Regions from separate parts of the Mesorhizobium sp. M0077 genome, predicted to be linked through region 2. Evidence: predicted binding sites of a transcription regulator. Region 2 holds the regulator's gene; each other region holds the start of a gene.
The links. Region 2 encodes PhoB, which activates phosphate uptake and scavenging genes when phosphate is short. Its sites were predicted from a motif close to TGTCATNNANCTGTCAT; they were not measured.
Positions count from the first base shown of each region.

Region 1 (3,941 bases), on a different contig from region 2:
TCGGCGAGTTCGGCTATGCCGGCGACGATCATGTCGTACCCTTCGAGGTCGGCCCGCTCGACGTGCGCGGCCGCACCGTGCAACTCGGGCCGATGCTCGACGCCATCCTCAACCGTCACGACTATCCCGAGCCGGTCGCCCGCCTGCTCGCGGAAGCCTGTGTGCTGACGGTGCTGCTCGGCACCTCGCTCAAATTCGAAGGCAAGTTCATCCTGCAGACCCGCACCGACGGCCCGGTCGACATGCTGGTCGCGGATTTCTCCACGCCTTCGGCATTGCGCGCCTATGCGCGTTTCGACGCCGACCGGCTGGAGGCCCTGGTGGCCGCAGGCCAGACCTCGCAGCAGACGCTGCTGGGCAGCGGCGTTTTGGCGCTGACCATCGACCAGGGCGCGCACACGCAGCGCTATCAGGGCATCGTCCAGCTCGACGGCGAGACGCTGGAAGACGCCGCGCGCACCTATTTCCGCCAGTCGGAGCAGATCCCGACCGACCTCAGGCTGTCGGTGGCCAAGCTGCTGACGCCCGGCCCCGGCGGTGCGCGCGAGCAGTGGCGCGCCGGCGGTATCCTGGCGCAGTTCCTGCCGCAGTCGCCCGAGCGCATGCGCGTGCCCGACATTTCGGGGGGCGACGGCGATCCGCGCGACGTGATGAACGAGCCGGCCGACAATTCTTGGCGCGAGCTGGTGGCGCTGCTCGGCACCATCGAGCCGACCGAGCTGATCGACCCGACCATCGGCGCCGAGCGGCTGCTCTACAGGCTGTTCCACGAACATGGCGTGCGCGTCTTCGGCGGCGTGCCGGTTGCCGACCAATGTTCCTGCTCAAGGGACAAGATACGCGGCATCCTCGAGGGGTTTTCCGCGCAGGAAATCAAGGACAGCACCGAAGATGGCGGCATCCACGTCGCCTGCGAGTTCTGCTCGAAGCAGTACGACTTCGACCCGGCGGAATTCGCAGCTCAGTGAAGTCTTTTCCTTCTCCCCGTTCACGGGGAGAAGGTGCCCGAAGGGCGGATGAGGGGCAGCGCGAACTTTGGTGAATGGCCGCGCATAGCCTAGGTCATGTGCGTGGAAGATAACCTCATGAGTCTGGCGCTGCCCCTCATTGCCCTGCCGGGCATTTCTCCCCGTATAGTGACGGGGAGAAAACCCCTAATTCACCGTCCGTCGGGTCCCCGGCAGATCCAGCGAAAACGCGGGAATAGCGACGTCGAACGTCTCGCCCTTTTTGTTGCGCATGGTGTAGTGGCCGACCATGAAGCCGGACGGCGTCGAGAGCGGGCAGCCTGACGTGTATTGATAGCTGTCGCCGGGATTGAGCTCAGGCTGGTCGCCGACCACGCCGGCGCCGCGCACTTCCTCGACCCGGCCGCTGCCGTCGGTGATGTGCCAGTAACGCGACATAAGCTGCACGAAATCGTCCGACTGGTTGTCGATCGTGACCTGGTAGCCCCAGACATAACGGTTCTCCGCCGGGTCCGAGCGGTCCTCCAGGTAGAACGGTCTGACCTGCACTTCGATGTTGCGCGTGACGGCGCGATACATGGGCTGCTCCGGTTGCGCAGCAGGGAACATTTGTCGCGCCATGCGGTTTGATACGCGCAGAGCGGCATGTCCTGCCAGCCTCAAAGCGCAGGTGCCGACAAACAATGTCATTTAAGTGACATATGACAATGTTGGTGTGCGCAAACCTTGCCGGCGACTCAAGGCCCATCTGTCGACTGACAAAGCAGCCGTGAGCGGCCTTTCCGGAGTGACCAGATCTCGATGGAACCAGCTCTCACAGCCGCCTTCGCTTCCTCCGCTTTGCTTCTTTCCAATCTCGCCAGCATCCTGCTTGCATCGTCGAAGCTGAAAGCGCGCCGTCTCATCCCTCCGCCGTCCAACGAGCAGCCGCCGGTCTCGATCGTCGTGCCGTCGCGCGGCGTGGAGCCGTTCACACAAGAGACGCTGCAGCGAGCTTTCTCGCTCGACTGGCCGCGCTACGAACTGATCTTCTGCGTCGCTCACGCCGACGATCCCGTCGTCAAACTGATAAACAGGGCGATCGTCCTGTTTCCCAAGGTACCGGCTAGGCTGCTGATCGGCGACGACCGCGTCAGCAGCAACCCGAAGCTCAACAACTGCGTCAAGGGCTGGGAAGCGGCGCACTTTCATTGGGTTATTCTCGCGGATTCCAACGTGCTGATGCCTAGGGATTACGTCCAGCACATGATGGCGGCCTGGCGGACCAATACCGGGCTTATCTGCTCGACGCCGATCGGCTCTCGGCCGGATGGCTTCTGGGCCGAGGTCGAATGCGCGTTCCTCAACACGCTGCAGGCGCGCTGGCAATATGCCGGCGAGGCGCTTGGCCTCGGCTTTGCCCAGGGCAAGAGCATGCTGTGGAACAAGCCGATGCTCGATACCAATGGCGGTATCCGCGCGCTGGCCGCCGAGATCGCCGAGGATGCTGCTGCGACCAAGCTGGTCAACGGACTGGGCCTGCGCGTCAATCTCGTTGCCTCGCCTTTCGAGCAACCACTGGGGCAGCGCCGACTTGCCGACATCTGGTCGCGTCAGGCGCGCTGGGCGCGGTTGCGCCGCGTCACCTTCCCGCTGTTTTTCGCACCCGAGATCCTGACCGGCGTCGCCGTGCCGTTGGCGTTGGCGCTGGTGGCGGCAGCAAGTGCCGGCGTCAGCCTGCCGGCCACGGTGTTGGCCGTGCTGGCGGCGGCCTACATTCCCGAATGCGCGCTGGCCGCGGCCAAGGGCTGGCACCTGTCGCTGCGCATGGTCCCGGCGATGATGGTCCGCGACATGATGCTTCCCGCCATCTGGGCGCGCGGCTGGCTGAGCGGCGCCGTCGACTGGCGCGGCAACACCATGATCATCGGCACCAAGGCAGCCGAGCTGGAAGAGGCTTCGTCGGGAGCGTGACGCCTCGCGGCCTACCCGGCTGCCTTCAGCGCCTGCGCAACGTCCTCCAGCAGATCGTCCGTGTCCTCAAGGCCGACCGACAGCCTGAGCGTTCCCGGCCCGATGCCGAGCTCGGCGCGAGCTTCGTCGCTGAGGTTCTTGTGCGTGGTGGTCGCCGGATGGGTGATCAGGCTCTTGGCGTCGCCGAGATTGTTGGAGATCAGCACGATGTCGAGCGCGTTCTGCAAGGCGAAGGCCGCCTGCTTGCCGCCCTTGACGTCGAGGCAGATCAGCGTCGATCCGCCTGTCATCTGCTTCTTGACGATGTCGGCCTGCGGGTGGTCGGCGCGGCCGGGATAGATGACGCGGGCGATTTCCGGCCGTCCTGCCAGGAAATCCGCGATCTTGGCCGCGCTTTCCGTCTGCTGGCGCACCCGAACCGGCAGCGTCTCCAGGCCCTTGAGCAGCGTCCAGGCGTTGAACGGCGACAGGCTCGGGCCGGTGTGGCGGAAATAGTCGTGCAAATTCTCGTCGATCCATTTCTTGTCCGACAGGATGATGCCGCCGAGACAGCGTCCCTGGCCGTCAATGTGCTTGGTCGCGGAGTAGACGACGATATGGGCGCCGAGCTGCAAGGGCTTCTGCTGCAAGGGCGTGGCAAAGACATTGTCGACGATCAGCCTGGCGCCGATCGAGGTGGCGAGCGCCGCCACCGCTGCGATGTCGACCACTTCCAGCGTCGGATTGGTCGGGCTTTCCAGGAAGAACAGTTTCGTGTTCGGCCGCACCGCCTTTTCCCAGTTGGCGATGTCGGTGCCGTCGACCAGCGTTGCCTCGATGCCGTATTTCGGCGCCAGCGTCTCCACCACCCAGCGGCAGGAGCCGAACAGCGCGCGCGCCGCAACGATATGGTCGCCGGCCTTGGCGCTGCACAGGAGCGCTGCCGTCACCGCCGCCATGCCGGACGCCGTGGCGCGCGCATCTTCGGCACCCTCCAGCGCGCACATGCGCTTTTCGAACATGTCGACGGTAGGGTTGGCA
Region 1 covers NZ_JAMYUL010000005.1:2,667-6,607, reverse strand. Annotated here, with positions in the region: gene NKJ57_RS12195 (Hsp33 family molecular chaperone) at 1-968, shown strand, start outside; gene apaG (Co2+/Mg2+ efflux facilitator ApaG/CorD) at 1,155-1,547, opposite strand; gene NKJ57_RS12185 (ceramide glucosyltransferase) at 1,770-2,921, shown strand; gene NKJ57_RS12180 (O-succinylhomoserine sulfhydrylase) at 2,933-3,941, opposite strand, start outside.
Region 1: NKJ57_RS12185 (ceramide glucosyltransferase) is a predicted target of PhoB. The motif match lies at 1,653-1,669, and genes of this name have one in related genera.

Region 2 (3,941 bases):
TCATCAAGATGCGCGGCGACAAGGTCGGCGTCTTCTACGGCGAGAAGCAGGCGTTGTTCGACGTCAATCTCGACGTCCGCCAGAACCAGGTGACGGCGCTGATCGGCCCGTCCGGCTGCGGCAAGTCGACCTTCCTGCGCTGCCTCAACCGCATGAACGACACCATCGATTCGGCGCGGGTGACCGGCAAGATCACGCTCGATGAAGACGACATCTACGACAAGAACATCGATGTCGTCGAACTGCGCGCACGCGTCGGCATGGTGTTCCAGAAACCCAATCCGTTCCCGAAGTCGATCTACGAGAACGTCGCCTACGGCCCGCGCATCCATGGGCTGGCCAAGCGCAAGTCCGACATGGACCAGATCGTCGAGCAGAGCCTGAAGAAGGCGGCGATCTGGAACGAGGTCAAGGACCGCCTGCAGGAGCCCGGCACCGGCCTGTCCGGCGGCCAGCAGCAGCGCCTGTGCATCGCGCGCGCCATCGCCGTGTCGCCGGAAGTGATCCTGATGGATGAGCCCTGCTCGGCGCTTGATCCGATCGCCACCGCCCGTGTCGAGGAGCTGATCGACGAACTGCGCCAGAACTACACGATCGTCATCGTCACCCATTCGATGCAGCAGGCGGCGCGCGTGTCGCAGCGCACGGCGATGTTCCATCTCGGCTATCTCGTCGAGGAGGGCGCAACCGACAAGATGTTCACCAACCCCGACGACAAGCGCACCCAAGATTACATTACCGGCCGCTTCGGCTGAACCTTCCGGCGGGTGAATTTCAGGCACGAGGACCAAGATCATGGGTGAGCATACCGTCGCCTCCTTCGATGAAGAGCTCGGGCAGATCAGCAAGCTGATCCGCGACATGGGCGATCTGGCAGGCTCGATGGTCAGCGGCTCGACCAGGGCGCTGCTCAATTCGGACAATGCGCTGGCACAGCGTGTCGTTTCCGACGACGCCATCATGGATGCGCGCCAGCGCGAACTGGACGACCGCGCCATCACGCTGATCGCCAAGCGCCAGCCGATGGCCAACGATCTGCGCGCCGTGGTCGGCTCGATCCGCATGGCCGGCGACCTCGAGCGCATCGGCGATCTCGCCAAGAACATCGCCAAACGCGTCGGCACCGTGGGCTTGAGCGTCACGCCGCGCGACCTCTCGCACTCCATCGATGCCATGGCGCAACTGGTGCTGATCCAGGTGCAAGGCGTCGTCGAGGAATATGCCGCCACCGATGCGGCAGCTCTTGCAAAACTCAGGAATGACGACGAGCGCATCGACGTCAAATACACGTCCGTGTTTCGTGAGCTCTTGACCTACATGATGGAAGACCCTCGCAACATCACCGCCTGCACGCATCTCTTGTTCTGCGCCAAGAATCTTGAGCGCATCGGCGATCATGTCACCAACATCGCCGAAAATGCGTATTATGTGCTGACCGGCCAGCAATTGCCCGCCAATCGTCCGAAGCAGGACGAGACGGCGATGGCCACGCCGGCCTGATGAGGGTGAACTGCCTATGATCGCGCCACGCATCATGGTCGTGGAGGACGAGGAGCCACTAGGCGTGCTCCTCCGCTACAACCTCGAATCCGAAGGCTATCAGGTCGAGGTGGTGACACGCGGCGACGAGGCCGAGATCCGCCTGCAGGAAAACGTGCCCGATCTCCTGGTGCTCGACTGGATGGTGCCGGCTGTTTCCGGCATCGAGCTCTGCCGGCGGCTTAGAGTGCGGCCCGAAACCGAGCGGCTGCCGATCATCATGCTGACCGCGCGCGGTGAGGAAAGCGACCGCGTGCGCGGCCTGTCCACCGGTGCCGACGACTATCTGGTCAAGCCATTCTCGACGCCGGAGTTCATGGCGCGCGTGAAAGCGCTGCTGCGCCGCGCCAAGCCGGAAGTGCTGTCGAGCGTGCTCAAGGTCGGCGACATCGTGCTCGATCGAGAATCGCACCGGGTCTACCGCAAGAAGAGCGAGATCAGGCTCGGACCGACCGAGTTCCGGCTGCTCGAATTCATGATGCGCCATCCCGGCCGCGTGTTCTCGCGCAGCCAACTGCTCGACAATGTCTGGGGCGAGACGATCTATATAGACGAGCGAACCGTCGACGTGCATGTCGGGCGGCTGCGCAAGGCCGTCAACAACGGCCGCATGCCGGATGTCATCCGTACCATTCGCGGCGCCGGCTACGCTATTAGGGAAGACTAGGATGCTGCGCGTCGCGCCGTTGCCGGCCATTCAGGCGACATGCTTGCCGGATTTCGCCTGAATGCCCGGCGCGAAAATCTCCTGGTCGACGAAGCCGAGCGCGCGCATGGCGCAGCCTTCGCGGATCAGCGGCAGCTCGTTGGGCTCGGTGTCGAAGGAGATCGATTTCGAGTGCTGGCCGCCGGCGGTCTGGGCGATCGCTTCGCGCAATGCCGGTTCGATCAGGTCGAAGGCGGCGGCGCTGACGCCGACCATGGCGACGGGTGCCGGATCGATCAGAGCAAACAGGCTGCCGAGGCCGAAGCCGAGCGCCTCACCGGCCCTGCGATAGGCTTCGCGCTCCGGGCCATCGGTTTCGCGGGCGCGCGCGGCGAGTGCGCGCATATCAGCGTCGCCGATATCGACCGGCTCGGCATCCTCGCCCATCATTTTGGCGCTGCGCCAGATGGCGTAGTTTCCGGCATAGGCCTCGACGCAGCCGCGCCGCCCGCAGCGGCAGAGCGCGCCGCCCGGACGGTGGATCATGTGGCCGAACTCGCCGCCCGAGGAATGGGTGCCGGTGAACAGTTCGCCTTTCAGCACCAGTCCCATGCCGATGCCGTGCGACAAGAGGATGGCGATAAAGTTGTCGCGGTAGCGCTCGGGCTGGCGCCATTGCAGCGCCACCGCCATCATATTGCAGTCGTTCTCCATGGTGGCCGGAATGCCGAATTCCACTTCCAACATGTCGGCGAAGGCAATGTCGGTCAGTGGCGTGATTGGCGACCACAGCATGGCGCGCGCCTGCGAATCGGTGATGCCCTGGATGCCCATGGCAATGCGGGCGATGCTCTGGACATCGAGGTCGGGATCCTCAAGCCGCCGCCGGACGATTGCTACGCATTCGCCAATCAGCTCGTCGCGCGGCTTGGTCAGCGTGTCCAGCCGGCGCTGTTCCTCGGCGACGACGTGGCCGGCATAGTCGATGACGGTGACGGACAGGAAATTGAGCGACAGCACGACGGTCATCACCGCCGCCGCTTCCGGGTTGAGGCCAAGGCCGACCTGCGGCCGGCCGCGTTTCAGTGCGCCTGTCTCGCCAGGTTTGCCTTCAATCAGGACGCCTTCTTGAATCAGATCAGACGAGATTGCCGATATGGTCGAGTGGCTGAGGCCGGTGGTCGCCGCAATCTCGGTCCGCGACGGCTGGCCGGCCCGGCGCACGGCCGAAATCACCATGGCACGGTTGCGACGGCGCAGATCGTCGTGGCGGATTCCAACCGACATTTGTTTCCTCCCGGCCTCCTCGCGCCTCATGATAGTGAAGGCGTTCGACGGCACCAGCCAAATATTGGCAGACGCCGGCAGCCCTGTCATTGTTTATTGCGGACCTCGAAAAAATTCGGCAAGGCCATCAGAATCCATCAGAATCGATGTTGACAGCGCCTTATCATTGAACCAGTATTTTTTCGAGGCTCGAAAAAATAGGGCCTCTGTGTGCCGGCCCTCGGGCCAGTTTTGTCGCGCCGCACGCGGCGCAGGGAGGATTATGATGAACAGATTTGCAGCCGCCATGCTGGCGGGTGTCGCCATGTCGCTGGCGCTGATGTCGGTCGCGCAGGCGAAGGACAAGGTCATCGGCGTGTCGTGGTCGAACTTCCAGGAAGAGCGCTGGAAGACCGACGAGGCGGCGATGAAAACGGCGATCGAGGCTGCCGGCGACAAGTACATTTCGGCCGACGCGCAGTCCAATCCC
Region 2 covers NZ_JAMYUL010000007.1:78,301-82,241, forward strand. Annotated here, with positions in the region: gene pstB (phosphate ABC transporter ATP-binding protein PstB) at 1-755, shown strand, start outside; gene phoU (phosphate signaling complex protein PhoU) at 796-1,500, shown strand; gene phoB (phosphate regulon transcriptional regulator PhoB) at 1,517-2,206, shown strand; gene NKJ57_RS15920 (ROK family protein) at 2,237-3,472, opposite strand; gene xylF (D-xylose ABC transporter substrate-binding protein) at 3,738-3,941, shown strand, end outside.

Region 3 (3,941 bases), on a different contig from region 2:
AGGCGATCCGATGAAGGATTACGAGCACCCGTTCTTCCGGCCGCTGTGGCGGCGCGTTGCCGTCGTCGCCGTCTGCGTGATCTGGGCCGGAATAGAATTCGCCTCCGGCACCCCATTCTGGGGCATCATTGCGCTCGGCTTTGCTGCCTACGCGGTGTGGCAGTTCTTCTATCTTTACAAGCCGGTGGAGGAGAGCAAGGCTGCGCCTGATCGACCGAAGACCGGCGAAGCGAAGGCGGACGCCGAACCGAAGGAATGAAGCGGCCGTGGCTCGGAAGGGCTTGCGGGTCGGACACTGGACACCTGGCGTATCGCCTACGTCGGTGATTGGCCGGAACGTTCCTCGCTTCGTCATCCTAGGGTCTTCGCGACGGAGCTTCGCTCCTGCTTCGCCCTAGGATGACGAAGTTGAGAGGCCGACCTCGAAGACTTGCGATAGGAGACAAAACATGTCGAAACTGCTCGTCAAAGCCGACAAGGGCCATGGCCGCGTCGCGCATGTCACGCCCAACAGCGCCGGCTGGACCTATGTCGGCTTCGACCTGCACCGTTTGAAGCCCGGCGAAAACGCCTCGGGTAAGACGGGCGGTCGCGAAGTCTGCCTGGTGTTCGTCACCGGCAAGGGCACGGCCAAGGCCGGCGGCCGGGAACTTGGCCTGCTCGGCGAGCGCATGTCGCCCTTCGAGGGCAAGCCGTGGTCGGTCTATATTCCTGAGGGGTCGGATTGGTCGGTCACCGCCGACACCGATCTCGAGCTCGCGGTCTGCTCGGCGCCGGGCCTGGGCGGCGGCTTGCCCGTTCGCGTCATCGCACCCGACGACCTCGGCCAGGAGACTCGGGGCAAAGGCACCAACACGCGCTACGTCACCAACATATTGCCCGAGGGCAAGCCCGCCGACTCGCTGCTGGTGGTCGAGGTCATCACGCCCGGCGGCCACACATCGAGCTACCCGCCGCACAAGCACGACCAGGACAATCTGCCGGCCGAATCCTATCTTGAGGAAACCTACTACCACCGCCTCAACCCGCCGCAGGGTTTTGCCTTCCAGCGCGTCTACACCGACGCCGACAAGACCGGCGCCCGCGAGCTGGACGAAGCCATGGCGATCGAGGACGGCGATGTTGTGCTGGTGCCCAAGGGCTATCACCCCTGCGCCGCCTGCCACGGCTACGACCTCTATTATCTCAACGTCATGGCCGGGCCGAAGCGGACGTGGAAGTTCCACAACGCGCCCGAGCACGAATGGCTGATGAAGGCCTGATCGGCCTTCGCTTGCGGCGGAAGCTGTCGGTCCAGCAGGAAAAAATCGTCGGCTAAGGACCTGCGGGGTCGATTTGCCTTCGAAAACCCGCATAAGCTTCGTCAATCCGTCATGGAAATCACCTATGGCAGCGGGCTGACGAGGATTTTTTTCGATGCGCTACGCCATTTATTTCACCCCGAGGCAGGACGAACCGCTGGCGCGGATCGCCGCCAACTGGCTGGGTCGCGACCCCTTTGGCGCCGCCACCAGGCCGGTCGAGGCGGTGGGCGAGCTGTCGGCGGCCGAAGTCGCTTTTCACACCGCATCGGCGCGGCGCTACGGCTTTCATGCGACGCTGAAAGCGCCCTTCCGGTTGGCCGCCAACGAAACCGAAAGCTCGCTGCGCGCGGCGCTGGACGCCTTTGCCGAAGCAACGCCGACGGTCACCATCCCGCGCCTGGTCGTCAGCCAGATCGATGGTTTCTTCGCTTTGGTGCCGGAAGGCCCGCTGCCGCCGCTCAACCGTTTCGCCGACGATGTCGTGCTTAGCTTCGACCGTTTTCGCGCGCCGCTCACCGAGGCCGAGATCGAGCGGCGCAGCCCGGATTCGCTGAAGCCGGCCGAGTTCCGCAATCTCTGCCAGTGGGGCTATCCCTATGTGTTTGAGACCTTTCGCTTCCACATGACACTGTCCGGCCGGGCCGGGCCGCAGGAAAGCCAACGTCTGCGCGCGGCAATTGACAGCCTGTTCGCCGATGTGCTGCAGCAGCCGGTGCTGGTGGATGCGCTGACGCTGTTCGTCGAAACCGAACCGGGCGCTCCGTTCATGGTGCTTTCGCATCATGCGCTCGGCCGCCGCGCTGCCCGAAAAACCGCCTGACCGCAATTCGTCCGAGTAACCAGGGACCGCCTGAATGACCGCCGAAACTGTTCTCCACAACGCCCGCATCGTGCTTGCCGACGAGATCGTCGAAGGGTCGCTCGTGCTGCGCGACGGTTTTATCTCCGGCGTCGACGCCGGCACCGGCCACACCGGCGGGAGCATGGGCGGCGAGGACATGGGCGGCGACTACATCATTCCCGGCCTGGTCGAGCTGCACACCGACCATCTCGAAGGCCACTATGCGCCGCGCCCGAAAGTGCGCTGGAACCCGATCGCCGCCGTCCTTGCCCATGACGCGCAGGTGGCCACCGCCGGCATCACCACCGTCCTCGACGCGTTGCGTGTCGGCATGGACGAGGACGCGGATATTACCTCCGACGACATCCGCAAGCTCGCCGGCGCGATCGAGGACAGCGTCGCGAAAGACCGGTTGCGGGCCGACCATTTCCTGCACCTGCGCTGCGAGGTCTCGGCGCCGGATTGCTTGCGGGCTTTCGCCAATTTCGATGGCGACGAGCGGGTCAAGCTGGCCTCGCTGATGGACCATGCGCCGGGACAGCGTCAGTTCGTCAATCTCGAGACCTACGCCCATTACTATCAGCGCAAGCTGAAATTGACCGATCGCGACTTCCAATTGTTCTGCGAAAAGCGGATGTCGGAATCGGCGAAGAATTCGGGACCGAACCGGGTGGCGATATCAGCCGCCTGCAACGAGCGGGGCATTGTGCTGGCGAGCCATGACGACGCCACATCAGGCCATGTCGACGAGGCGATCGAGCAGGGCGTGCGCGTCGCGGAATTCCCGACCACGCTGGAAGCCGCCAAGGCCTCGAAGGATGCCGGGCTCGGCGTACTGATGGGCGCGCCCAACGTCATGCGCGGCTCCTCGCATTCGGGCAATGTCTCGGCCCGCACGCTGGCCGGCGACGGCCTGCTCGACATATTGTCGTCCGACTACATTCCCTTCAGCCTGATCCAGTCGGCCTTCTTCCTCGGCGACGTCGTCGAGGGCATTTCCCTGCCGCAGGCGGTTGCGATGGTGTCGAAGAATCCGGCCGAGGCGATCGGCCTCGACGACCGCGGCGTCATCGAACAGGGCCGCCGCGCCGATCTGGTGCGTGTGCGCGTCGACGACCATGTGCCGGTCGTGCGCACCGTCTGGCGCCAAGGGCGCCGGGTCGCCTGATGGTCTCGGCGTCGATCGAGCGCGAACTCAGCAGCGAGGCCTTTCCGCTCCGCAACGGCGTGTTTGTCGCCGTCGTCGGCCCGAGCGGCGCCGGCAAGGATACGGTAATCGGCTATGCCCGCACCTTGTTTGCCGACGAGACGAGGCTGGAGTTCGTCCGCCGGGTCATCACCAGGCCGAGCGACGCCGCAAGCGAGGATCACGACACGCTGGCCGACGCCGCCTTTGCCGAGGCCCAGGCCGACGGCGCTTTCGCCATTTCCTGGGAGGCGCACGGCCTGCGCTATGGCATCCCGGCCGATGTCGACTGGTCGATAGCCAATGGCCATGTCGCCGTGGCCAATGTCTCGCGCGCAGTCATCCCGGTGCTGCGGGAGCGCTATGCCAATCTGGCTGTCGTCGAGATCACCGCTTCGCCGGAAATCCTCGCCGAGCGTCTCGCCCAGCGCGGCCGCGAATCGCGCGGCGAAGTGCTGGCTCGGCTCGCCCGCAGCGCCAATATCGCTTTGTCCGGCTCCGGCGTCACCTCGATCGACAATGGCGGCCGGCGCGAAGCCGCCGGAGAACGCTTCGTCGAGGTGCTGCGCAAGGCGATGGCCTTCTCGGATATATCCGGCGTGATGTAGCG
Region 3 covers NZ_JAMYUL010000004.1:191,163-195,103, reverse strand. Annotated here, with positions in the region: gene iolE (myo-inosose-2 dehydratase) at 1-1, shown strand, start outside; gene NKJ57_RS10700 (hypothetical protein) at 11-259, shown strand; gene iolB (5-deoxy-glucuronate isomerase) at 450-1,262, shown strand; gene NKJ57_RS10690 (DUF1045 domain-containing protein) at 1,417-2,124, shown strand; gene NKJ57_RS10685 (alpha-D-ribose 1-methylphosphonate 5-triphosphate diphosphatase) at 2,159-3,313, shown strand; gene phnN (phosphonate metabolism protein/1,5-bisphosphokinase (PRPP-forming) PhnN) at 3,310-3,939, shown strand.
Region 3: NKJ57_RS10690 (DUF1045 domain-containing protein) is a predicted target of PhoB. The motif match lies at 1,359-1,375, and genes of this name have one in related genera.

Region 4 (3,941 bases), on a different contig from region 2:
ATTGCGAAGCCGGCTTTAGAGCCAGCTACATCGACGTGCGCCAAGTGGTCTACAAAGCCTGATCCGAAGCGTGATTGAGCGGGCGTATGCCCGCTCGTTTTCCCTGTTAGCTGCACGTTGCCTCAAAGCAGGATGCGATACTTCGCAAACCCGGATTCGCCCTCGCCGGCCGGCTCGATCTTGAGCGATTTCACTCCCGATATAAAATCCTTCGCTTTGGGGCCGGTCTCGAACACGACGCTGGTGCCGGGCAGCGGCGTGAACGACCAATTGTCGTCGGCCGAGGGATTGATCGTGCCTTCGCTGACGACGTAGCGCACGATCACGTCGCGGTTGGTGTCCGGCGCCTCGTAGATGATCTTCGAGGCATTGATGTCGGGGAAATTGCCGCCACCGCCGGCGCGGTAATTGTTGGTGGCGACGACGAATTTCGCTGCCGGATCAATAGGCTTGCCGTCGAAGCTGAGGCCGACGATGCGGTTCGAGCCGGCATTGGCGACGCCACCCTTGGCATCGTATTTCGGCAGCTGCGACAGGTCTATTCCGTAGCTGACGCCATCGATCACATCGAAATTGTAGGACGGGAATTCGGTGTCGATGAGCGCCTGGTCGGCCTTGCCCGGCTCGATCTTCCTGAAAATGCCGGCCGACATTTCCAGCCATTCCTTCACTTGCGCGCCGGTGATTTCGACGGCGCGCACCGTGTTCGGATAGAGATAGAGGTCGGCGACGTTCTTGATGGCGATGTCGCCCACCGGCACGTCGGTATAGTAGTCGGCGCCGTTGCGCCCGCCGGCCTTGAAGGGTGCTGCCGCCGACAGCAGCGGCACATCCTTCCACTGCGTGCTCTTCAATATGTCCTTGAGGTACCAGCTCTGCGCCTGGTTGACGATCTGCACCGACGGATCGTCGGCGACCAGCGCGAAATAGGAATAGAGCGGCGCCGAGGTCTTGCCGACCGGTCGGCGGACATAGGCAAGTGTCGCCTCATGGTCCGCCTTCAGCGCATCGACGACGCGCTGGTCGTCCGCCACCGTCGGCTTGTTTGCCTTGTCGACGCGCTGGTAGATCGGCCTTGCCTCCGATGTGGCCGAGGCTACGCGCCATTTCGATCCGTCCCGTTCCAGAAGCAGATCGATCAGTCCCATATGCGAGCCCCAGAAACCGCCCATCACGGCGGGCTTGCCCTGCAGCGTGCCTTTCTCGGTGTCGACGCCTTCGAGCGCCTGAAAATCCTTCTTGCCGGGGAAGACGAGATGCTGATGGCCGGTGAACACCGCATCGATGCCTTCGACGCCGGCGACGAAGAAGGAGGCGTTCTCCATGCCGTCGCCCTGCTTGATATCGATGCCGGAATGCGAGAGCGCGATGACGATGTCGGCGCCCTCCTCCTTGATCTGCGGCACCCATGCCCTGGCCGCCTCGACGATGTCGCGCGTCCTGACATTGCCTTCCAGGTTCTTCAGGTCCCAGACCATGATCTGCGGCGGCACGAAGCCGATGATGCCGATCTTGATCGGCTGCTCGACGCCCGACCCGTCCTTGATCTTCTTGTCGAGGATGACATAGGGCTTGAGGTAGAGCTTGTCGTCGCGCGGGTTGGCGGCAAGCTCGGTGCCGCGGATCAGATTGGCGCAGACGAAGGGGAAATTGGCTCCGGCCAGCACCTTGTCGAGGAACGACAGGCCGTAATTGAACTCGTGATTGCCGAGCGTCGAGCATTCATAGCCCAGCAGGTTCATGCCCTTCATGATCGGATGCAGATCGCCTTCCTTGAGGCCCTTCTCATAGGCGATGTAATCGCCCATCGGATTGCCCTGCAAAAGATCGCCATTGTCGATCAGCATCGCATTGGTGGCTTCCTTGCGCACCGCCGCGATCAGTGAGGCCGTCCGCGACAGGCCCATCGTGTCGTTGGCTTTATCGGCGTAGTAGTCGTAAGGCAGCACATTCACATGGATGTCGGTGGTCTCCATGATCCTCAGATGCGCCTGGTTGGCCTGCGCGCGGGCGGAAAACGGATGCAGCATGATCAGCGCCCCGCTGGCGGCCGCACCGGCAAGAAAACTACGGCGGGAGACGGGGTTGAGCAAATGTGACATTGGTTTTCCTTCCCAGCGACGTGACAAGATCCCAGCCCCGGGCGGAAGCTTCGCGCCGAAAACCGGCCATGTCCATCGGGAAGTCAGTCGATCAGCAAAAGGTGACGGCTGGATGAATATCCTTGGCCGCGGTTGAGAACCTCAGCCCTTGTTATCATCGCCCTGGGTGATCAGTCGCGCGCTCCGCTGGCCGGTGAAATAGATCCATAGCCAGCTAAGCGACACCGACAGCCGGTTGCGGAAGCCGATCAGGAAGTAGATATGCGCCACGCCCCACAGCCACCAGGCAAGCCATCCCGTGAGCTTGATCCGGCCGAAATCGATCGCGGCTGCCCACTTGCCGATCGTCGCCAGGTCGCCGGCATGTTTGTAGCGGAAAGGGCGCGGCGCGCCATCGCCGGCCAGCCGCGCCCTGATCGTCGCGGCGACGTGCTTGCCCTCCTGCTTGGCGGAAGGCGCCACGCCTGGCACCGGCTTGCCGTCCGGCCGCAAGACATGCGCGGTGTCGCCGATGACGAAGATTTCAGGACTGTTCGGCACGGTCAGATCGGGCTCGACCATTACCCTGCCCGCCCGGTCCACCGGCGCTCCCAGCCACTCTCCAGCGGGCGAAGCCGCTACGCCGGCGGCCCACAGGATGGTTCGCGCCGGCAGATGCGTATCGCCAAAGACGACGCCTTCGGCATCGAGGCGCGTGACGGCGCGGCCAAGCTCGACCGTGACGCCCCGCCGCTCCAGCGCCTTGCGCGCATAGTCGGACAGCTTTGGCGCGAAATTGGCGAGGATCCTGTCTCCGGCCTCGACCAGCACCACACGCGCCTCACGCGTGTCGATGTTGCGGAATTCGCCGCGCAGCGTTTCGTGCGCGAGTTCGACAATGGTGCCGGCAAGCTCCACGCCGGTCGGGCCGCCGCCGACGATGACCAGTGTCAGCAGTGCCTGGCGCTTGGCCGGATCGGTCTCGCGCTCGGCCTGCTCGAAGGCGAGCAGGATGCGCCGGCGAATGGTGGTTGCGTCTTCAAGCGTCTTCAGCCCAGGCGCGAAAGGCTCCCATTCGTCGTGGCCGAAATAAGCATGACGCGCGCCGGTGGCGAGCACCAGCGTGTCGTAGGGAACAGAACTGCCGTCCTCAAGCAGCACGCGTTTGCCTGGACGGTCGACGCCGGTGACGTTGCCGAGCAGGGTCGTCACGTCCTCGCGCTTGCGCAGCAGATGACGGATCGGCCAGGCAACTTCCGAGGTCGCCAGCGAGGTGGTCGCCACCTGGTAGAGCAGCGGCTGGAAAAGGTGATGGTTGCGCTTGTCGATCATGGTGATGCGCACGGGTGCGCCGGCCAGCGCCCGCGTGAGTTCGAGACCGCCGAACCCTGCGCCGACGACAACGACATGATGGCTGGTTTCACTCATCGCATTCACCCCTGTTTGTCTCCCTTTATCTAGTGATTTTTGTGCACCGCAACAATGTCGCGGCGCGCTAGACTGCCGCGCGTAAGGCTGCCCAGGACTCGTCGCCGGATGTCGCGAATGCCTATGTCGGCAAGCCTGGACGGGTATAGCCTTGCAGGGGCTGGAACCACGGGAGTGAAGCATGGCCAACGACGATGACAAAGATGGCAAAGGGCGGGCGCAATATTCTTCGCCGCCTTGCTTCATGCACGAACTCGATCCGGAATTTCGCGCGCCCACGTCCGATTGGACCGATGTGCGCCGTTGGCGCAAGGCCGAGCGCGAGCGTCTGATCGCGGCACGGTTGGCGGTTTCGGCCGATGCGCGGGTGGCGATGTCGCGGGCTATCACCGAAGGCCTCGACGCGGCAATCGGCGACATTGCCGGCCGCAT
Region 4 covers NZ_JAMYUL010000009.1:197,911-201,851, forward strand. Annotated here, with positions in the region: gene NKJ57_RS19060 (SAM-dependent methyltransferase) at 1-62, shown strand, start outside; gene NKJ57_RS19065 (bifunctional 2',3'-cyclic-nucleotide 2'-phosphodiesterase/3'-nucleotidase) at 123-2,102, opposite strand; gene NKJ57_RS19070 (NAD(P)/FAD-dependent oxidoreductase) at 2,244-3,509, opposite strand; gene NKJ57_RS19075 (5-formyltetrahydrofolate cyclo-ligase) at 3,691-3,941, shown strand, end outside.
Region 4: NKJ57_RS19065 (bifunctional 2',3'-cyclic-nucleotide 2'-phosphodiesterase/3'-nucleotidase) is a predicted target of PhoB. The motif match lies at 2,204-2,220, and genes of this name have one in related genera.